DNA from 3 places in the Bacillus aerius genome. Region 1 is predicted to be linked to each of the others. Evidence: riboswitches for the same ligand, from Rfam matches in the RefSeq annotation. Region 1 holds a riboswitch; each other region holds the start of a gene.
What was found. Region 1 has a riboswitch for S-adenosylmethionine ahead of M2353_RS07755 (DUF2292 domain-containing protein). Riboswitches for the same ligand answer to the same signal wherever they lie in the genome.
Positions count from the first base shown of each region.

Region 2: another riboswitch for S-adenosylmethionine. It lies ahead of metK (methionine adenosyltransferase); the one in region 1 lies ahead of M2353_RS07755 (DUF2292 domain-containing protein).
Region 3: another riboswitch for S-adenosylmethionine. It lies ahead of mtnW (2,3-diketo-5-methylthiopentyl-1-phosphate enolase); the one in region 1 lies ahead of M2353_RS07755 (DUF2292 domain-containing protein).

Region 1 covers NZ_JARYHO010000001.1:1,501,711-1,509,466, reverse strand. Annotated here, with positions in the region: gene sat (sulfate adenylyltransferase) at 1-923, opposite strand, end outside; gene M2353_RS07765 (sulfate permease) at 981-2,045, opposite strand; gene M2353_RS07760 (phosphoadenylyl-sulfate reductase) at 2,059-2,760, opposite strand; gene M2353_RS07755 (DUF2292 domain-containing protein) at 2,806-2,910, opposite strand; SAM riboswitch class I at 3,027-3,129, opposite strand; gene pyrE (orotate phosphoribosyltransferase) at 3,288-3,926, opposite strand; gene pyrF (orotidine-5'-phosphate decarboxylase) at 3,934-4,638, opposite strand; gene M2353_RS07740 (dihydroorotate dehydrogenase) at 4,610-5,542, opposite strand; gene M2353_RS07735 (dihydroorotate dehydrogenase electron transfer subunit) at 5,536-6,312, opposite strand; gene carB (carbamoyl-phosphate synthase (glutamine-hydrolyzing) large subunit) at 6,309-7,756, opposite strand, start outside.
Region 2 covers NZ_JARYHO010000001.1:2,754,265-2,762,020, forward strand. Annotated here, with positions in the region: gene M2353_RS14170 (alpha/beta hydrolase) at 1-281, opposite strand, end outside; gene M2353_RS14175 (gamma carbonic anhydrase) at 327-842, shown strand; gene asnB (asparagine synthase (glutamine-hydrolyzing)) at 984-2,882, opposite strand; gene metK (methionine adenosyltransferase) at 3,031-4,233, opposite strand; SAM riboswitch class I at 4,429-4,563, opposite strand; gene pckA (phosphoenolpyruvate carboxykinase (ATP)) at 4,790-6,376, shown strand; gene M2353_RS14195 (DUF2584 domain-containing protein) at 6,417-6,659, opposite strand; gene M2353_RS14200 (alpha/beta hydrolase family protein) at 6,699-7,493, opposite strand; gene M2353_RS14205 (phytoene desaturase family protein) at 7,520-7,756, opposite strand, start outside.
Region 3 covers NZ_JARYHO010000001.1:1,297,509-1,305,264, forward strand. Annotated here, with positions in the region: gene M2353_RS06690 (PAS domain S-box protein) at 1-629, shown strand, start outside; gene M2353_RS06695 (methylated-DNA--[protein]-cysteine S-methyltransferase) at 631-1,122, shown strand; gene M2353_RS06700 (hypothetical protein) at 1,212-1,346, shown strand; gene mtnA (S-methyl-5-thioribose-1-phosphate isomerase) at 1,371-2,432, opposite strand; gene mtnK (S-methyl-5-thioribose kinase) at 2,439-3,632, opposite strand; gene M2353_RS06715 (pyridoxal phosphate-dependent aminotransferase) at 4,038-5,228, shown strand; SAM riboswitch class I at 5,273-5,374, shown strand; gene mtnW (2,3-diketo-5-methylthiopentyl-1-phosphate enolase) at 5,474-6,691, shown strand; gene M2353_RS06725 (2-hydroxy-3-keto-5-methylthiopentenyl-1-phosphate phosphatase) at 6,692-7,387, shown strand; gene M2353_RS06730 (methylthioribulose 1-phosphate dehydratase) at 7,351-7,756, shown strand, end outside.

The DNA.
Region 1 (7,756 bases):
ATCCCAATTTCTTCGCTTGTAAATTGTTCAAATAGCTCCTGCGCTTCGTATGTGCCGTAATAATCACCAACACCCGCATGATCTCTGCCGACAATAAAATGTGTACAGCCATAATTTTTACGCACAAGCGCATGAAAAATCGCTTCCTTTGGTCCAGCATAACGCATGGCAGCAGGAAAAACACCTAAAAAGACGCGGTCTTTCGGGTAATAACCGTTCAGTAACACTTGATAGCTTTTCATTCTTACATCTGCTGGAATATCATCAGATTTTGTTTCACCAACAAGTGGATTTAGAAATAGACCATCCACTGTTTCCAGTGCTGTCTTTTGAATGTATTCATGCGCACGATGGACTGGGTTTCTCGTTTGGAAACCAACAATGGTTTTCCAGCCGTTTTCTTTAAAATGTTTTCTTGTTTCTTCTGGCTCATACGTAAATTGCGGGAAAGGTTTTTCACTGCGTTTCGTCAGTGTAATTTTACCACCAATATACGTATCACCGCGTTCAAATAATTTTTTCACGCCTGGGTGATTGCGGTCATCTGTTTTATACACATTCACTGCTTCTTTTTCCTTATCAGGTGTGTATTGATCTTCCACCTCAATGACCCCGTATACTGTTCCATTATACGATAGACGAACAATGTCACCTCGATTGATCTCCGCTGCTTTTTCCTTTGTGACAGGCAAAGTAATCGGAAGAGACCAAACGACACCACTTGCTAGTCGCATACTGCTGACAACTGCTTCATAATCAGCTTTCGTTAAAAACCCTTCAATTGGACTATACCCGCCAATTGCGATGAGTTCAAGGTCTGCAAAAGAGATGGCATCCAGCTCGATTTCTTTCGCAGCTGTGCTTAGATCAAATTCTTCATTTACTCGATTAATTAATACGCCACCATGTGGTGTTAAACTCATTTGTTCATCTTCCTCTCAATGTTCATATTTATTAGATGTTAATAGTCGGATTTATATTTAAATCCCGCCGCCCTGTTCATGAATCGAGCTGCTCTCATTTTTAACTGCCTTCATAAGACTCAGTGCACCTAGTGAAGCAAGCAGTACACTCATCATGATAAAGATAGAGTAATAGTCTCCTTTTAAGAAAAGGCTTACCAACAAATAAGATAGACTAAGTGATAAGAAAGGTGACACAACCCATACCTTCAGCATTTTTTTCACAACATGTTTATGAAAAATGTTCGGTCCACCCTTTGCCATACCAAGCCCAATAATGGACGAGGAGGTAATTTGAGTAAGGGGAACAGGGAGTCCGAATATAGAGCTGACGATGACAAGTCCTGCACCGGTGCTCGATAATAGAATGCCTTCACCCGTTTGATAGCGTGTAATTTTCTTTCCATTTGTTTCTAGTACCCTTCTTCCTAGAAGCAGCGCCCCAATGGCCACAAAGATTCCGCCGTAAAGGGTTCCTTGCCCGACTGATAAAACACCTGACGCGACAAGCGGGCCGACCGCATTGGCGACATTGTTCATGCCGGCTGAAAACGCTTCTAAAAACCCACTGATAATCAAAACAACAGATAAGATCAATGTTCCTTTTTTGGATAATGTCCGTTTAGGGAACAATCTGATGATTTTGACAACAGCAAAGGTAAAAACAAAGGCAACAATCGGAATAATCACCCAAAAAGAGACAATGACTAAGATCGATTTCACATACAGCACTTTATATGCGGCTGCCACACCGACCACAGCTCCTACTGTGACCTCACTTGTGGATAAAGGAATGGCCAAGAGATTCGCTATGAAAAGTGATAATGCGGCCGAGCCAATGATGATACACACAATTTCAAGTGTGATGACAGATTCAGGCATAATCCCGGAGCTGATCGTTTTGACGACCTCGCCGCCGCCAATCACTGAACCTGCTAATATTCCAACTGCACAAACGCTGAGCGCGTATATTGGCTTTTTGATCGCACCTGAACCATATGCGATGCCCATCGAAGCGGCTGCTCCGCTTGCGCCAATATTTAAAGCAAAGAATAAGCTAAATAAAATTGCGGCGATTTCCATACATTATGCTCCCTTACTCATGTAATCCGCACTCAGTCTTTGCTGTCCCTGACCATCTTCCAGAACGCAAATCATCAGCAGTAAATGCCGGCTGTGTACAAGGTGCACACCCGATGCTTGGATATCCTTGGTCATGCAGCGGATTATAAGTAAGATCCTCTCTAGACGCATATCTCCATATGTCCTTCCACGTCCAGTGGATGAGCGGACATACTTTGACTGATTGGAATTTTTCATCCTTATTTAAGAAGTTCGTACCTGCTCGTTTAGGCGACTGCTCTCTTCTTAAACCAGACAGCCATGCCGGATAGCCAGATAGTGCCTCTTGCAATGGAATGACCTTTCTCATATGGCAGCAGCTTTGAGGATTCGTTTCCCATAATTTATCACCATGCTGCTCATTCTGCTCTTCCACCGTCAGCTCAGGTGTTTTCAGCACGATGTCTAACCCAGGATATCTTTCCTTAACTGCATCAATGGTGTCGTATGTTTCCTTGAAATGCAGACCTGTATCTAAAAAGACAATTCTTGCATCTTTTTTTACTTTCGCAATAAGATCGATCAGGACAATGCCCTCAATGCCAAAACTGCATGCATAAACGAGCTGATCACCATAGTGGCCGTACGCCCATTTCAGCACAGATAGGGCCCCTTTATACAAATCGTCCTCTTGAAATGTAATGGACGGCTCTTGCCAATTTTCATAAGTTAACATTGTTTCTCCCCTTCCGGAGTACTGCTTCTATTGCTATTCTCCGCACTACTTTAATCTGATTTTTTCATTTTTTTCCACTTGAATCACTTGACCGTCCTGAACGACCAACGTAATTGAACCGAATTTCATATCCCCAATCAGCTCTTGCATATGCTTCACTAAGTCCTCATCCTGGTTTTGTTTCAGTTCCATCTCCTCTTCCTCCTCACCGTTAAAATAAAAAAACTTTCTTTCAGTCCGAAAGAAAGATGAGGAAGCTCACGATTTCCTTATCTTTCAAAATAGAATCATTTTGCAGGAAGTAGCACCTTGCAAATCGCAGGTTGCCGGGCTTCATCGGGCCAGTCCCTCCACCTCTCTGGATAAGAGTTTTAATTTGTATTAAATATTAACACAATTCAAACAAAAGTCAACCCGACTTTATTGATAGGATTAGTTTTTATTTAAATTTGAGTCTATTTTACTATTTTTAACCAAATAAAAAACTGTGCAGCGCAGCACAGCTTTTTTAAAACAAGACAAGCTTTTTAGACCGTTTCTTCCATCCAAGATTCAGACGAAGGATCCTGTCTCCAGCGTTTTAGTTTATTCATAGCAGAAGGCTCGATTGCTTTTAGCTCAAGTGCCACTTCTGTCAGTGTGTCATAGTCTGTCAGCGTGACATAGGGAATGTTTTTCTCTTGAAAAGCCGCAGCTGCTTTTGGCAGTCCATAAGTGAAGATCGCAACAACTCCGAGTACGTCACAGCCTTCGTCTTCTAGAGCAGCCACAACTTCAAGAACGCTGCCTCCAGTTGAGATGAGGTCTTCTACGACAACCACCTTTTGTCCAGGTGATACGGCTCCTTCAATTTGATTTCCTTTTCCGTGTGCTTTTGGTTTACTTCTTACATAACACATCGGTACATTCAGACGATCAGCTGCTAATGCCGCATGAGGAATGCCAGCTGTAGCTGTACCTGCGACAACTTCCGCTCCTTCAAAATGAGTGAGAATCAAGTCTTTTAAACCTTCCGCAATGTCCCCTCTGACCTCAGGATAAGACAAGGTGAGGCGATTGTCACAGTAAATCGGTGATTTGATACCGCTCGCCCATGTAAATGGTTCGTCTGGTTTTAAAGAGACAGCTTTGATTTGTAATAAATGCTTCGCGATTTTCGTTTTCATCCGGCAGTCACTCCCACTCTTTCAAAATTTGTTGATAAGCTTCCACTGGGTTTGTGGCTTTTGTGATCGATCTTCCCACAACAATCTGTGAAACACCCTGTTCTTTGGCAAAGGCAGGTGTCGCCACACGCTTTTGGTCATCCGTTTGATCATTTGGTAAGCGAATTCCTGGCGTCACAGTGAGAAAGGAAGGAGAGATTTGTTCATGAAGCTGTTTTGATTCATGAACAGAGCACACCACACCATCAAGTCCACTTTCATATGCCAATTGTCCATAATGAAGCACCGCCTCTTGCAATGGGCGGTCAATTAGTAATTCTTTTTTCATCATATCTTCTGACGTGCTTGTCAGCTGGGTCACTGCAATAATAGCCGGGCGATTTTGCCCGGCAGGGGTTCCGCTTTCAAGCCCCTCTACGGCCGCCTGCATCATTCTTTTCCCGCCGGCTGCATGTACATTCACCAAATCAACACCAAGTGCAGCAAGCCTGTTCATCGCTTTTTGCACAGTTGTTGGAATGTCATGAAGCTTCAGATCAAGGAAAATACGGCAATTTTTTTCTTTCAGTGCGTCAATAATGGCAGGACCTTCTTGGTAAAACAGCTCCATGCCGACCTTTACGAATAATAGAGTGCCTTCAAAACGATCTATAAAGGCGTGCGCCTCCTGTCCTGATGGAAAATCAAGCGCGATGATGGGCAAGTGCTTCATGTTTCCAGCTCCTTCCGATGCATTCCTCTACAGATGAATACCCATAAGCCGCTAACACATTCGGCAGTTCATCAATGATTTCCGGGCATATAAATGGGTTCACAAAATTGGCTGTCCCAACAGCTACCGCACTTGCGCCAGCTAGTAAAAATTCAAGTACATCTTCAGCGCTTTGCACCCCGCCCATCCCAATAATCGGAATAGAAACGGCCTGACTGACCTCATGCACCATTCGGATGGCAACAGGTTTTACAGCAGGACCTGATAATCCACCTGTTTTATTGGCAAGAATGGGTTTGCCTGTTTTTAAATCTAAACGCATCCCAATCAAGGTATTGATCATGGTGAGTCCATCCGCTCCAGCCGATTCAATCGCTTTAGCAATCTCAACGATATTGGCTACATTAGGTGACAGTTTCACATAAACAGGAACGGAGGAAACTTCCTTGACGGCTTTTGTCAATGTAGCCGCCATTTCTGGATCGGTCCCAAAGGCAATTCCACCTGTTTTCACATTCGGACACGAGATATTCAGTTCAAGGGCGTGAACATTGCTTGCTTGACTAATTTGCTTTGCTACTTCAACATAATCATCAACTTGTGATCCAGCAACATTGGCAATAATAGGGGTATCGAACTGCTCAAGCCAAGGTAATTCATGTTCAAGCACGCCTTTTAGACCTGGATTTTGGAGACCAATCGCATTCAGCATACCGGCTCCTGTCTCAGCTACCCTCGGTGTCGGGTTGCCAAATCTCGGTTCAAGGGTCGTGGCTTTAATCATGATGCCGCCCAGCAAGGAAAGGTCATATAATGATGCGAATTCTTTTCCAAATCCAAAACAGCCTGATGCAGGAATGATTGGATTTTTTAAAGATAAGCCGGGTAATTCGATGTTTAGCATGATAGCGCCACCTCCTCCGCTTTAAAAACAGGTCCATCCAGACAAACTTTAACGTACGGTTTCTCGTGCTGATCGGTATGACAGACACAAGCAAAGCATGCACCGATTCCGCAGCCCATTCGTTCTTCCATTGAAATATAGACAGGCTTATCGGGATAAGAGTCTTTTAGTGCTTTTAACATAGGTGTCGGTCCACAGGAAAGCAAGACATCAAAGTCCAGCTCATTCTCTTCAATGACATTTGTCACGAAACCTTTCGAACCATATGTCCCATCAACGGTTGCGATAAACGTATCTCCGAGTGCTTGAAACTTCTCCTCATAAAATACATCCTTTTTCGATTGAAAACCGAGAACATGTTTTACGATGACGCCTTTTTTCGTTAACCGCTTAGACAGTTCATATAGCGGAGGCACACCGATTCCTCCACCGACTAATAATGCGGTCTGTCCGGCCTGAACGACTGAAGGGTCATAGCCGTTTCCAAGCGGTCCTAACACATCGACTGATTCTCCCGCCCGCTTTTGGGAAAGGAGCTTTGTGCCCTCTCCCTCTGCGCGGTAAATGATGGTTGCTTCTTGCTTTTCGGCATGAATATCGGCAATACTGATCGGTCTTCTCAGCAGCGGTGTCATGGATTCACTGACCTTTATATGAAGAAACTGTCCAGCTGTTTGAAAGGATTCAACAAGATCACCCTTTAATGTCATTTCGTAAATATGATCAGCGATCTCTCGGTTCGAGACGACCGTCAAGTATGCTTTTTTCATATCGTTACTGTCACCTCAGCATTCGTTTTCACTTCTGGCATTTCATCTGCTCTAAATGTCATGCTCTCTAGCACTCTTAAAATCGCTTCCGCTGTATCTAGTGACGTTAAGCAAGCGACACCATTTTCAACAGATTCACGTCTAATTCTAAAGCCGTCTCTTGCTGGCTGTTTTCCTTTTGTTAAGGTGTTGATGACAAATTGGGCTTCACCATTTCGAATGACATCCAGCAGATTCTTTCCTTCTTCTCCTATTTTGCCGACAACACTTGATGGAATGGAAGCTTGTTTTAAGTAATTCGCTGTTCCTTCTGTTGCTAAAATATGATAGCCGATGGAATGGAATCTTCTTGCAATCTCAAGTCCTTCTTCTTTATCTTTATCAGCCACTGTCAGGAGAACCGTTCCGTCTTTTGGAATTTGAATGCCTGATGCAATCAGCCCTTTGTAGAGGGCTTTTTCGATTGTGACATCTTTCCCCATGACTTCACCTGTTGATTTCATTTCAGGCCCTAGTGTAATATCTACTCTTCTTAGTTTTGCAAAAGAGAAGACTGGAACTTTAACATATACGCCTTCTTGCTCAACATGAAGCCCTTCTTGGTAGCCATAGTTTTTCAGTTTTTCTCCTAAAATAACCTTTGTAGCTAAGTTCGCCATTGGAATGCCTGTAATTTTACTTAAGAATGGGACAGTCCGGCTTGAACGCGGATTCACTTCAAGTACATACACTTCACCTTTTGATAGAACAAATTGAATGTTCAAAAGCCCAATGATGTTAAGGCCTTTTGCGAGTTTAATCGTGTATTCTGCGATTTTCGCTTTGATGTCCTCAGACAAAGTTTGCGGCGGGTAGACCGCAATGGAGTCTCCAGAGTGAACGCCGGCTCTTTCAATGTGTTCCATAATGCCTGGTATGACAACCGTTTCTCCGTCAGACACAGCATCTACTTCAATTTCTTTTCCTGTCAAATACTTGTCAATGAGCACTGGATGCTGCGGATTGACTTTCACCGCATTCTCCATGTAGTGAAGTAGCTCAGCTTCTTGATACACAATTTCCATTGCACGGCCGCCTAATACATAGGAAGGACGGACAAGCACAGGGTAACCGATTTGATTCGCAATCGCTACTGCCTCTGGCACAGACGTTGCTGTCTTACCATTTGGCTGCGGCACGCCGAGTGTTTCTAATGTTTGTTCAAACTTGTCACGGTTTTCCGCACGGTCAAGGTCTTCAAGCGAAGTTCCAAGAATCTTAACCCCTCTATTTGATAATTCATCTGCTAAGTTAATCGCTGTTTGTCCGCCAAACTGAACAACGACACCTTCTGGTTGTTCAAGGTCGATGATGTGCATCACATCTTCTACAGTGAGTGGTTCAAAGTAGAGCTTATCTGAAATACTAAAGTCTGTTGAGACGGTTTCAGGGTTGTTGTTAATAA
Region 2 (7,756 bases), 1.3 Mb from region 1:
GAAATCAGTCCCCCCATACTATGTCCAAGTAAAAATGTCGGAAGTCTGAACGACTTCGCATGTTCAATCCATTCATCCACTGTATCAATGTATTCTTGAAAAGAACGAATGTGGCCTCTCGCACGTGTCGATGTCCCTTGCCCAGGCAGGTCACCCATGACGACGTGATAGCCTGCATTTCGCCACATTTCGATCAGCCATTTATATCGGCCATGATATTCACTAGCACCATGTACAATGACAATTGTACCAACCGGTCTTTCAGCATGCCAAGTCCACAAAGTAAACACCTCACAAATGTTGTATTAAGAAAGGAAGTCGAAAAAGTGATTTATCCATATCATCAGTTTACACCTGAGATTCATGAATCGGTCTTTGTTGCAGAAAACGCCACCATTACAGGTGATGTCACAATTGGAGAATATTCAAGCGTTTGGTTCCAAACGGTCATTAGAGGCGATGTAGCTCCTGTGAGAATTGGAAAAAACGTCAACATTCAAGACTTATCCTGCCTGCATCAAAGTCCTGGAAAAACACTTCTTATTGAAGATGGTGCTACCATTGGACACCAAGTCACATTACATAGCTCTATCATTCGAAAAAATGCCCTCATTGGCATGGGATCCATCATTCTCGATGGTGCGGAAATTGGCGAAGGAGCCTTTATTGGTGCAGGTAGCCTTGTCCCGCAAGGAAAAGTCATCCCAAAAGGCTCACTCGCTTTTGGCCGTCCAGCCAAAGTCGTTCGCCAGTTAACAGATGAAGATATCCAAGACATGGATCGTATCCGCAGAGAATATGTAGAAAAAGGACAATACTATCGTTCCCTTTTATCGCGTTAACATCATACATGTATCTTCACTTTATCATGTTTTTTTCAGGATATTAAGCAATAACTGTGTACCGCTTGTTATTTTACCCTTTTCCACTACTTTCTATCATGACAAAAAAGGTTTTCAGCACAAAGCTGAAAACCTTTTTCATTAGCTAAAAATAACTTCTTTCGGCTGGTGATTCAACTGCTCTGGATCAATGCTGCGCTCTACATAGATGCTATGCCAGATCATAAAGATCAGGACAGTCCAAATCTTACGGCTATGATCTGCTTTTCCAGCACAATGATCATTTAATAAATCAAGAACATATGCCTTGTTAATGTATTCATCTGTCTGACTGTTTTTAATGATATCTTTCGCCCAAGCGTTCATCTCATTTTTCAGCCAATGACGAATTGGCACAGGGAAACCTAGTTTTTTACGGTTTAACACATGGTCCGGTACAATGCCTTCTGCTGCTTTACGCAATAAATATTTCGTTGTGCCGTCTTTCGTTTTCAGCTCTTCTGGAATTTTAGAAGCTGCTTCAAATACGACCTTATCAAGGAATGGAACACGAAGCTCAAGAGAATTCGCCATTGTCATCTTATCTGCTTTCAGCAGGATATCCCCGCGCATCCACGTATGGATATCAACATATTGCATTTTGTTAATATCGCTGTAGCCTGCACTTTCCTCGAAGTATGTTTTCGTCACGTCACGATACGTGATGTTCGGATCATACTGCTTTAAGAGGTTTTTCTTCACTGGCTCTTCAAAGATTTTCGCATTGCCGATATAACGTTCCTCTAATGGCGTACAGCCGCGAACGATAAAGCTTTTCCCTTTCATTCCTTCTGGCATTAAACGAGCCAGACGAAGAAGAAGCTTTTTCAGCATGGAAGGTACAGATTCGAAAGGCTTTAGAGACAGCGGCTCACGGTAAATATTATATCCACCGAACAGCTCGTCTGCTCCCTCACCTGAAAGAACAACTGTGACTTGTTTTTTCGCTTCTTTTGCCACGAAATACAATGGAATCGCCGCTGGATCAGCCAAAGGATCATCTAAATGCCAGACGATCTTTGGAAGCTCATTCATATATTCCTCAGGAGAAATCACAGCACTAAAGTTTTGCAATCCCAGCTTATCAGCTGTTTCTTTTGCTACATCTACCTCACTGAATCCATCCTGCTGGAAACCAACAGAGAATGTCTTCAGTTCAGGGTGAAATTCCTTTGCGACTGACACGATGAAAGAAGAATCGATCCCGCCTGATAGGAATGAACCAACAGGCACATCACTTCTCATATGGACTTTTACAGAATCATAGATAGCATCACGTACTTCTTCTACTAATTTCTGCTCTTGTGTTTGTTCAGGTTTGAATTGAACTTTCCAGTAAGTCTTAAATGCAATGTCTTGGCCTGGACGCAGTGTAAACTGATGACCTGGCTCGACTTTGTGCACTTTTTGATCAAGTGTATTTGGCTCAGGAACGAACTGAAAAGACATGTACTGCTGCAAAGCAGTCTCATCAAATAAAATGTTCTCATTCACAGCCATTAAGCTTTTGCGTTCAGAAGCAAAGTACACTTGGTCATCCATTTGTGTAAAATAGAGCGGTTTAATGCCGAAAGGATCTCTTGCGCCATATAATAACTGCGCTTCTTTATCCCAAATTAAAAATGCAAACATCCCGCGAAGCTTCGATGCCGCTTCTTCTTTATAGTGGCGATATGTGGCAAGAAGGACTTCCGTATCAGAATCTGTGCTGAACGTATAGCCTTTTTTCACAAGCTCTTCTTTCAGCTCCACATAGTTATAAATTTCTCCGTTGAAAATAATCCAATACTTTTCATCTTCATAAGAAAGCGGCTGCTTTCCGTGTTCAACATCTATAATACTTAAACGTCTAAATCCAAATCCTACATGCTCATCATGAAAGTACCCCTCATCATCCGGACCTCGATGAACGATGAGACGATTCATTTGCTTAATTAACTCTTCCTGCTCAGTAGTTTCGGACAATGGACGGTGATTAAATACACCAACAAACCCACACATATTATTGCCTCCACGTTATGTTATTTCTTAAAAGTAGACCTATAATTAGACAGTATTTTGTCCAATTTTGTTTCACATTTTTACGCTTTTTGTAGAATTTTTTTTAATCAAAAGGAAAACCGCTTAAAATAAGCGGTTTTGTATGTTGTTATTCTCCTAATGCTTCCTTGCGAAGCGTGTCGGCTTTATCCGTTTTTTCCCATGGAAGATCCAAGTCATGACGGCCAAAATGTCCGTATGCAGCGGTTTGTTTATAGATCGGACGACGTAAGTCAAGCATTTTAATAATGCCGGCTGGACGAAGATCAAAGTTTGCACGTACCACTTCAATTAATTTCTCTTCAGAGGCTTTTCCTGTTCCAAATGTATCAATTGAAATAGAGACAGGCTGTGCAACACCAATTGCATAAGCAAGCTGCACTTCACATGAATCTGCAAGACCAGCTGCTACGATGTTTTTCGCTACATAGCGAGCCGCATATGCTGCCGAACGGTCAACCTTCGTTGCATCCTTGCCAGAGAAAGCACCGCCACCGTGACGAGCATACCCGCCATAAGTATCAACGATGATTTTACGTCCAGTTAAACCAGCATCCCCTTGAGGTCCACCGATAACAAAGCGGCCTGTTGGGTTGATGAAGTATTTTGTTTCTTCATCGATCAGTTCACTTGGAACGACGGGGCGGATGACATGCTCTTTTAAGTCGCTTTGAATTTGTTCAAGCGTCACTTCTGGTGCATGCTGTGTAGAAATAACCACCGTATCAATACGAACTGGTTTGTTTTGTTCATCATATTCAACTGTTACTTGAGTTTTTCCGTCCGGACGAAGGTATGCAAGTGTTTCATTCTTGCGTACTTCTGTTAAACGGCGAGATAATTTATGTGCAAGAGAAATCGGCAGTGGCATAAGCTCTTCAGTTTCGTTGTTTGCAAAACCAAACATCAAACCTTGGTCACCTGCACCGATCGCATCAATTTCTTCTTCAGTCATTGTTCCTTCACGTGCTTCAAGCGCTTTGTCTACACCTTGCGCAATATCAGCAGACTGTTCATCAATTGATGTAAGAACCGCACATGTTTCCGCATCAAAACCATATTTCGCACGTGTGTAGCCAATTTCCTTAATCGTGTCACGCACCGTCTTTGGAATGTCGACATAAGTAGACGTTGTAATCTCACCGCTTACTAATACGAGACCGGTTGTTACAGAAGTTTCACAGGCAACACGTGCATTTGGATCTTTCTTTAAAATTTCATCCAAAATGCTGTCTGAAATTTGATCACAGATTTTATCTGGATGTCCTTCGGTCACTGATTCTGAAGTAAATAAACGACGATTTTGACTCATAATGGCTATTTCCTCCTGTACAAGACCACATCATCCCAAGATGAGGCCTCCAATATGATACGGAACTCGTTCCCTCTTATATTTCAACATGTTTATATTAGAGATGTTATTGGCAATTTGTTCATATGATATCCCAAAAATAAAAAAACCATTTCCTTCATTGCGAGGAAAGGGTCTGAGATCGCATGCCTTTCACTCTTATCGCTCAAGGTGTTCTTGTACCTTGCATCAGGTTAGCACCTTGGTTTCTCAGCATGTTCATGCCTTTTTCATAAGAAACCGGTTGCTGGGCTTCATCGGGCCTGTCCCTCCACCAACTCGGGATAAGAGTATCCGTTCAATAAGATATCTTATCTTAAACCCTTGCGTCATGTCAATGGTTCATAGGAATTATCTCCCCTTTTTTTCACCTCATCATTAGCATCACCAAAAAGCATATTTTCATAGCAGAAATGAAAAAACACACACAAAAATGTTTAAATAGTATAGACTATTATTATCAATGTGTTATACTAATCAAAACAAACAAATTCAACGGTAAAGGAAGGGTTTTTTTATGAACTCAGTGGATTTAAAAGAAGATTTGCAGTCATTGCTCTCATTAGAAAATACGCACCAAAATTTATCTGTTCCGAAACTTGTTGAAAAGATTTTGGCACGTAATGAAGGCGTTTTAACTTCAACTGGTGCTGTGCGCGCCACAACGGGTGCCTACACTGGACGTTCGCCTAAAGATAAATTCATCGTAAAAGAAGAAAACTCTGAACATAAAATTGATTGGGGTCAAGTGAATCAGCCGATCTCGAAAGAGGCATTTGATCGTTTATATACAAAGGTTGTGTCATACTTAAAAGAACGTGATGAACTATTTGTCTTTGATGGTTTTGCCGGTGCTGACGAAAAATACCGTATGCCAATTACAGTTGTAAATGAATTCGCTTGGCACAATCTCTTTGCAAAGCAGCTATTCATCAGACCTGATGGATCAACACCATCATCAAACGAAAAACCTTTCACCATCTTATCTGCACCTCACTTTAAAGCAGATCCTGAAACAGATGGCACAAACTCTGAAACGTTTATTATCGTTTCTTTTGAAAAACGGACGATTCTGATCGGTGGAACAGAATATGCAGGAGAGATGAAAAAATCCATTTTCTCTGTTATGAACTACCTGCTTCCTGAACAAGATATTTTATCAATGCACTGCTCTGCTAACGTCGGTCAAGAAGGCGATGTTGCTTTATTTTTCGGCCTTTCAGGTACTGGAAAAACGACGCTTTCTGCAAGTGCAAGCCGCAAGCTGATTGGAGACGATGAGCATGGCTGGTCTAACACAGGTGTCTTCAATATTGAAGGCGGATGCTATGCAAAATGCGTGAACTTAAGTGAAGAAAAAGAACCACAAATTTACAAAGCCATTAGCTTCGGATCAGTGCTTGAAAATGTAGTACTTGATGAAGAAACACGTGAAGCAGATTATGATGACACATTCTTTACTGAAAATACACGTGCGGCTTACCCAATCGAAATGATTGATAACATCGTGAAACCAAGTATTGCAGGTCACCCATCTGCTATCGTCTTTTTAACAGCTGATGCATTCGGTGTTTTACCTCCAATCAGCCGTTTAACGAAAGAACAAGCCATGTACCACTTCTTGAGCGGTTACACAAGTAAATTAGCGGGAACTGAGCGTGGCGTGACGTCACCAGAAACAACGTTCTCTACTTGCTTTGGTTCACCATTCTTGCCACTTCCTGCTCATGTCTATGCTGAAATGCTTGGTAAAAAAATTGATGAGCACGGCGCAAAAGTATTCCTTGTGAATACAGGCTGGACTGGCGGCGGCTACGGTACGGGCAAACGAATGAATCTTGCTCATACAAGAGCAATGGTGCAGGCAGCGATCGAAGGCGATCTTGACAACGCTGAAATGATCACTGACGACATCTTCGGATTACACATCCCGCTTCATATTCCAGGAGTGCCAGATGAAGTGCTTCAGCCTGCTAAAACATGGGACGATCAAGAGGCTTACAAAGAAAAAGCAAACTTCCTTGCAAATGAATTTAAAAAGAACTTCAAAAAATTCAGCCATGCAGCAAGTGATATTGAAGCAAAAGGCGGACCACTCGTCTAATCAAAAGGAAAAAGCTGAGGGATTCATTCCCTCAGCTTTTTTAGTTCGTTGAATGCAATGACACAAGACGGTACGTCACCTTCGTGATATTGTCTGTGAGCTCCAGCTTTTCAACATGTGCTGTTCCTGTTTTTTCTCCGTCTTTCGTTTTACGCACCTCAAGCGGAATATTTAATGGATAAATGCGGTACCCTTCCTTCATGAGCTCAAACACATTTTCTTCAATTCTTGTCTCTTTTCCTTTTGTGACAATCATTGTATTAAATTCAACAGGCATTCCCATAATGAAAATCCCCCTACTTTCTATATTTCTTTCTACCGTTTATTTTACCACATTTCCGCCTTTTCGGCTGTGCATCCATGTCGTCAACCGTCTGACAATCTCCCGGTTATGCTGTGGCGGGAAATAATGATGATATCCGTGAAAATACCATGTTTCCACAGATTTGCCATGCTGACGCAGTGCATCTTCTAATAAATACGCATGCTCAATGGATACATTCTCATCCAGCTCCCCATGAATGATTAAGACAGGTGCTTCAATTTGGTGCACATGATTCAAAGGCGTTCTAGCCTCATATGCTTCTGGTACCTTATGAGGAGGACCTCCTATCACACGCTTCATCATTCTTCTCATATCCACACGTTCTTCATAGGTGAGCTTCATATCACTTACGCCTCCCCATGTCACAAAGGAAGCGGCCTCATGCTTCATTTCAACAGCGGTCCATATGCCCATAATTCCGCCGCGGGAAAAACCAAAGATATGAATGCGCTCCTGCTTCACCTTTTGATGATGTTTCAACAGCTGAAATGCAGCAAATGCATCTTTCCGATCTTCTCCGGCAAAATCCTCGTTCCCTTCGCCTCCTTGATTCCCTCGGTAGAAGGGCGCAAAGACGACAAACCCTTGCGCAGCAAATTGCACAATTCGGCCAGGTCTAACCATTCCCACATTTTTAATGCCGCCCCGTAAATATAAAAAACCGTCATAGAGACCTTCTCCGGCCGGTTCAGCGAGCAGCCCCTTCATCCGAAGTCCATCGGCCTCATATGTCACTGTATATAAGTGAATATGCGGATGTGGCGACGGGAACCTTCTCTTTTCCACAATCACTTGAATTCTCTCCTTTTCATTCGGTGTTACGTCAAATGCTTGATAATGGCCTCTGCGACGAGCTGTCCTGATTTTGTCACCATCGGAGTGCCGCCGCCTGGATGACTTGTGCCGCCAACAAACCAAAGTCCTTCAATATCCTTTGATTGATTATTGATGCGAAAAAATGCCTGCTTGAACGAGTTTGACGACATGCCATAAATGGCCCCATGATACGCTCCCGTTTTTTGCTGTAAATCAAGCGGGGTTTGTACCGCTTCAAA
Region 3 (7,756 bases), 200 kb from region 1:
TTAGAAATCCAATGACGGCTTTAAAAGGCTTCATTCAGCTGCTCAAAGGAAACATTGAAGGGGAGTATTCGCTCTATTTTAATGTCATCACATCAGAGCTAAAAAGAATCGAATCCATTATTACAGAATTTCTGATTTTAGCAAAACCGCAGGCCATCATCTATGAAGAAAAAAATGTCGTGCAAATTGTCAAAGACACAATGGATCTTCTTCACGCACAGGCCAATCTTGGCAATGTGCAAATGCACTTAAATGTGCTGGATGATATTCCGCTCATCTACTGTGAACAAAATCAATTGAAGCAAGTCTTTATTAACATTTTAAAAAATGCGATTGAAGTAATGCCTCAGAAAGGAAATGTATACGTGAGCATTCAAAGGAAGGGCGAGGAGCACATTGTCATTTCTCTTCGTGATGAAGGCTGCGGCATGACAGAGGATAAACTAAAGCGTCTCGGAGAACCATTTTATACAACAAAAGAAAGAGGAACTGGACTTGGGTTAATGGTTAGTTATAAAATTATTGAAGAGCATCAAGGAACCATTGAAGTTGAGAGTGAAGAAGGGGTCGGAACAGTGTTCCATCTCACGCTTCCACTCCGTCAGCAGAAACAAGAAGGGGAGCTTTAATGTGTATTATACAGTCTATACCGCACCAATCGGGGCATTATACATACTAGAGAAAGATGGTGCCATCATTGAAGTGAAGTTTGATGATGAATCGTTTTTGGTCAAAAAGCAGAGAGACCGTTTTAAACAAGAAGACACGCCTGTATTAAAAGAAGCGAAAAAACAGCTGGATGAATATTTTAAGGGCGATCGGAAAGTGTTCGATCTCCCGCTCAAGCAAGCAGGCTCTCCGTTTCAAGAGCAAGTGTGGGAGGCACTTTCTACTATTCCGTATGGTGAATCAAAAAGCTATGCTGATATTGCAGAAGCGATCGGCAATCCAAAGGCTGTCAGAGCCATTGGACAAGCTAATAGACGCAATGCGTTGCCTATTTTTATCCCGTGTCACCGGGTCATTGGAAAAGACAGGACTTTGACGGGTTATGCAGGGACGAAGACAGGGCTGAAAGCGATCCTGTTAGAATTAGAAGGCATCCCATTTGTTCAAAAATAAATAAATTGACCTGTTCCAAATGTTTAGCGAGCGACATATCCTTTTATTAAGCTAAAAAAGTTGGTCTAGGGAAAAAGGAGGCTGCTAACATGTTATGGGGCAAAAAAGATAAAATGTACGCCGTCACATCACTATGTGTCAAAATGAACGTGTTGACAGAAGAACAGAAAAAAGAAATATTAGCAAAAACGAACGAAACAAAAAAGCGCGGTGCTCTTAAATGATAAGAACCCCGCGCTTTTGTTTGATTAAAGTGACACGCTTTCAGTGAATAGTGCATCAATCTCTTCTGTATAGTTGGAAGTGATGATGCCTTTTTCTGTAATGATTCCGGAAATGAGATGATGAGGAGTAACATCAAAGGCAGGGTTAAATACCTGCACGTCAGGAGGCGCAATTTGGATGCCGTTTAATTCCTTTACTTCCTGTGGGTCGCGTTCTTCAATCGGAATATCTGACCCATCCTGAGTTGACACATCAAAGGTCGAAAGAGGCGCAGCCACAAAAAATGGAATTTGAAAGTGTTTAGCTAAAATAGCCAGACTTAACGTTCCAATTTTATTTGCTGTATCACCGTTTCTAGCGATTCGATCTGCACCAACAATAACGGCAGAAATTTGTTTTTCTTTCATCGTATGGGCTGCCATATTATCCGTGATAAGCGTCACATCTACGCCGCCCTGCATCAATTCCCATGTCGTCAGACGAGCGCCTTGAAGGACAGGACGTGTTTCACATGCGTAAATGTGAAGATCGAGGTTTTTCTTTTTCGCTAAATAAAAGGGTGCAAGCGCTGTTCCGTAACGGCTTGTGGCAATGGAGCCTGCGTTACAAATGGTCATAATTCGATCACCAGATTTAAAGAGCTGAAGAGCATTTTGACCGATTTGCCGACATGTTTCTTCATCTTCGATTTGAATTTGAATGGCTTCATGGACAAGATCAGTTTTGGCTGCATTCACCGAAGCAGCACGCTCAATGCGCTGATAAAGCCGGTCTAATGCCCAGGCAAGATTCACAGCGGTTGGACGAGCACTGTTTAAATATTCTTTCAGGCGAGCGACTTCTCGCTTAAAGAGATCAATGTCTTCTGTATCAATCTCTTGTGCACTGAGTGCGAGCCCAAAAGCCGCTGTAATGCCAATAGCAGGTGCTCCGCGCACTTTTAGCGTCACAATGGCATCATACACATCTTCTTTTGTATATAAATGCTCAAACACGGTTTCAGCGGGTAATTTTTGCTGATTCAAAATGTTGATACGGTTTTCTTCCCATTCGACGGAACGGGGAACTTCAAATTCTTTAGACAAAACTCGTCACTCCTTTACAGTTTGCTGGAATAATGCGACGAGGTCAGACGCTGTTTCCACTGCTTGATATTGTTTGATCAATGTTTTTCCTAGTGTAAGTGCTGCTTTTTTCTGCTGAAGCCTTCTAGAATGTGATGGAATCGCATCGAGATCAGCCGCATGCGCAAGACCGATGGTTCGGCGAACAAGCTCACAGCCAGCAAAGCCGGTGGCTTCTTTTAAAATACGGTCAAACGTTGTTTCTAAAAAGCTGTCCGATACACTAAACGCTTCAATACTGTCTTCTTTCCATGCTTTTGTGAACACTTCTTTGAATGTTGCCCACACATTGACGACATGATCAAAAAGGTGCTGCTGATCCTGTTCATTCTCATGAGATAAAGCATTTATGAACAGATTGGCAATAAAGTGACCGATATCGAATCCGAAAGGACCGTAAAAAGCGAACTCTGGATCAATGATTTTCGTTTCCGTTTCGTTTGCAAAAATACTGCCTGTATGAAGATCTCCATGTACCAGTGTTTCAGCAGAGGTTAAGAAGATCCGTTTCAATTCGGCTGCTTTTGCTTGCAGTTCAAGATCAGCCCATAGGGCTTGTGCCTCTTCTCTTAATTCCTCTTCGAAGTCATTCGTTTCGCTGTCAAAGAAAGGATCTGTGAAGACGAGTTTTTCTGTAATGTCACAAAGATCAGGGTTCGTAAACTGTTTCACGAATTGTTTTTTGATTTTAGGATTTGTGGCAAAGTCAGACGTGTAAAATAGTGTTTTGCCTAAAAATTCTCCGACATGATCTGATAAATACGGGTATTGTTTTCCGGCAATTAGCCCTTTTCTGACGATTTCGAGGTGTGATAGATCCTCCATTGCCGTCACTGCAAGAGCTGTATCCGAATAATAGACGGCTGGTACGAGATGAGGTGCATACTCTGACTGCTTGATGAGTGCTGCACTTTCAATTCTTGCACGATCTAATGTCAGCGGCCAGCTTTCTCCAACGACTTTTGCGTAAGGAAGGGCCTGCTTGATAATCAGTCCTTTTGCTTGTTTGTGATCATAAATATGAAAGACGTAATTTAAATTTCCGTCACCGATTTCAGTGCATGTTAAATGACTGCTCTCCTGAATCAATCCAAGTCTAATGGCAAGTGCAACTGCCGAACTTTCTGTTAATTCTTCATATGATGCCGTAAGTGTAACCAATTGCTTCCCTCCAAATCATATAAAAAAGCCTCTTTCTCCTGAGAGAAAGAGGCTTGATGGCGTGTATGCTCGAAGCCTCTCTTATCTCTCAGCACATACGTCTGATGGAATTAGCACCGTGCCCTATAAGACAATGAATTGTCTTGGCGCTGTTCTTGCTGCGCCCCACTTCACAGTGGTATTAACGGTCGGTTGCTGTTGGGGTCAAAAGGCCAAATCCCTCGCCCAACTCTCGATAAGAGAAATCAATATGTAATTGTTTCATGTCTGCTTGCATTTCTTAATTCTAGATATTATCAGAGCTGCAGTTCACATGTCAATCTTTTTTCAAAATTGCTTTACAATTCATAAAACAATCCATTACAGTGATTGTATTGTCATGTAACTTGAATAGAAGGTGAAAAAATGGAATTCCAGCAATCGGATGTATTGAAACATTTACCGAAACAATTTTTTGCGTCGCTTGTACAAAAAGTACAGAAAAAAGTGCAGGAAGGGGCAGATGTGATTAATTTAGGTCAAGGAAATCCTGATCAGCCCACTCCTCCACATATTGTGAAAGCGATGCAGGAAGCGGTAGCAAAACCTGAAAATCATCAATACTCCTCATTCCGCGGGACAGCGAAACTAAAAAAAGCTGCAGCTACTTTTTATGAAAGAGAATATGGTGTCACGCTTGACCCAAAGACAGAGATTGCCATCTTATTTGGAGGGAAAGCGGGACTAGTCGAATTGCCGCAATGTTTACTGAATCCAGGTGATACGCTGCTTGTTCCAGATCCGGGCTATCCTGATTACTGGTCAGGCGCTGTGCTTGCCGGAGCTCGCATGGTCACAATGCCTCTTCTTGAACAAAATGATTTTTTACCTGACTACCACCAATTGTCAGAGCAGGATAAGAATCAAGCAAAATTGATGTACTTAAATTACCCAAATAATCCGACTGGTGCGACTGCAACCCGGACATTTTTTGAAGATACTGTTGCGTTTGCGAGTGCAAATAAGATGTGTGTTGTCCATGATTTTGCATATGGCGGCATAGGATTTGACGGCGAAAAGCCCCTTAGTTTCCTGCAAATAGACGGAGCAAAAGAGACAGGTATTGAAATCTATACATTGTCCAAAACGTATAATATGGCTGGTTGGAGAGTCGGTTTTGCAGCAGGGAATGCCTCTGTTATCGAAGCCATTGAGCTTTATCAGGATCACCTGTTTGTGTCACTGTTTAAAGCAACTCAAGATGCAGCAGCAGAAGCACTTTTAAGCGATCAAACGTGCGTACAAGTACAAAATGATCGGTACGAAAAAAGACGAAACACTTGGATTGCTGCATGCAAAGAGATTGGCTGGGACGTCAGTGCGCCAAAGGGCTCGTTTTTTGCTTGGTTAAAGGTGCCTGAAGGGTATACATCTGAAACTTTTTCGGATGTATTATTAGAAAAAGCACATGTTGTTGTGGCACCAGGGAATGGCTTTGGTGCTCACGGTGAAGGCTACGTCAGAGTCGGCCTTTTAACAAGTGAGGAGCGGCTAAAGGAAGCCGCTGATCGTATCGCTGCCTTGCAGTTATTTGAAAAAAAGCCATTGACAACGTAAAAAAATGGTGCGATAATTCAGGCAATATTTAAGAAAATTGAATATTCTTATCAAGAGTAGGCAGAGGGACTAGCCCAATGAAGCCCGGCAACCGACTTCCATGAAGCACGGTGCTAATTCTTGCAGCAAGCGCTGAGAGATAAGATTCGGATGAATGAGACGAAACCTCTTTAACGCGCTGATCAAGCACTTAAAGAGGTTTTTTTATTGACCATATACAGGACGCAATCGAAAGGGGATTCCTAGTGAGTGAACTACTGGCAACATACGTACTAACACATCGAGAGGATGAACAAATAGACCGAAAAGCAGAGCAGATCGCACTTGGGTTAACGGTCGGGTCATGGACGGACTTGCCGCAGCTCAAAAAGGAGCAGCTAAAAAAACATAAAGGCCGTGTGGTGAGCGTAAAAGAACAGTCCTCCGCAAATGGTGGTCTGTATCAATCAGAGGTGACCATTGCTTATCCTGAGGCGAACTTTTCAGCTGATATACCAGCGGTGTTGACGACGATTTTTGGAAAGCTTTCACTGGATGGGAAAGTAAAGCTCGTCGATATCGAATTTTCGGAAAGGTTTAAAAGCTGTCTGCCAGGACCGGTATTTGGCATTGAGGGGATACGAAAGAAAGTAGGCGTGTTTGATCGGCCGCTATTGATGAGTATATTTAAAGGCGTGATCGGCCGTGATATGGAGGATTTAAAAAAGCAGCTCCGCTTACAGGCTTTAGGTGGAGTAGACTTCATCAAAGATGATGAGATTTTATTTGAAAGCCCATTAGCCCCTTTTGAAGATCGAATCATGGAAGGAAAAAAGATATTAAAAGAAACATATGAAGAGACAGGACATCGCACGCTTTATGCTGTTAATTTAACTGGTAGAACTTTTGATTTGAAAGATCGAGCAAGAAAGGCAGCCGAACTCGGGGCTGATGCGCTTTTATTCAACGTTTTTGCCTATGGACTTGATGTCATGCAAAGCTTGGCTGAAGATCCAGAGATCCCATTGCCGATCATGGCACATCCGGCAGTGAGCGGTGCAATGACATCATCTCCAGACTATGGATTCTCGCATTCTCTTCTTTTAGGCAAATTAAATCGATATGCTGGCTCTGATTTAAGTCTTTTTCCCTCTCCTTATGGATCAGTCGCCCTTCCGAAAAAAGATGCCATTGGCATTTTCGAAGCATGTGTGAAAGAGGATACAGTTCAACAAACATTTCCTGTCCCTTCAGCAGGCATTCACCCGGGAATGGTGCCGATCTTAATCAAAGATTTTGGACTTGATCATGTCATTAATGCAGGCGGGGGAATTCACGGACATCCGCGGGGAGCAACTGGAGGAGGGAAAGCCTTTCGTTCGATCATTGATGCGGTGGTCAAAAAAGAGTCTATCGAAGAAAAAGCATCAACTTGTCAAGACTTACAAGCAGCACTTGATCTTTGGGGAAGGGTAGCAGAATAAATGAAAAAACCAATTGTATGTTGTGATTTTGATGGCACGATTACGAAAAATGATAATATCATTCGCATCATGAAGCAGTTTGCTCCAAAAGAATGGACGAAATGGAAGGATGGTGTTCTAGCAAAAGAGATCACGATCCAAGAAGGCGTCGGGCAGATGTTTCAGTTACTGACGAGTGATCAGAAAGAAGCCATTCGGTCATTTATTTTAGAGGATACAGAGATTCGTGAAGGATTTGAACAGTTTGTCGATGATGTCAAAAAAGCAGACATTCCTTTCTATGTACTCAGCGGCGGTATGGACTTTTTTGTCTATCCTATCCTTGAAGGGATTGTCGAACAAGAGAATATTTATTGTAACCATGCATCATTTAAAGAAGACCATATTCAAATTGAATGGCCGTATGCCTGTGATTCAGAATGCCAAAATGGCTGTGGCTGCTGCAAGCCTTCCATTATTCGAGAACTGACGCAGGAAGATGACTTTATTATCATGATTGGTGATTCAGTGACTGATATTGAGGCAGCGAAACATGCGGATCTCACGTTTGCGCGTGATTATTTACTGAACGAATGTAAAGAGCTAGGGCTCGTACATAAAGAGTATGAAACATTTGTTGATCTAAAAGCGCAATTTGATCAAATAAAGGAAGTGAAGGAATGGCAGACGAGAAGAGTAAACGCTGGAAGGAACTAGCAGACATCAAACGTGAATTGGCACAAAGAGACTGGTTTTACGGAACGAGCGGCAATTTATCGATAAAAGTGTCGGATGATCCCATCACGTTTTTGGTGACGGCAAGCGGCAAAGATAAAAGAAAAGAAACCGACGAAGATTTTGTTCTTGTTGATGCAGCAGGCCAGCCGGTTCATCCGAATGAGCCGCTCAGGCCATCAGCTGAAACACTGCTTCACACATACGTTTATGAGCGGACGAAAGCAGGATGTTGTCTTCACGTCCACACGATCGATAACAATGTCATTTCTGAGCTGTATGGCGATAAAGGAGAAGTTCGTTTTAAAGGTAACGAAATCATTAAAGCGCTTGGTTATTGGGAAGAGGATG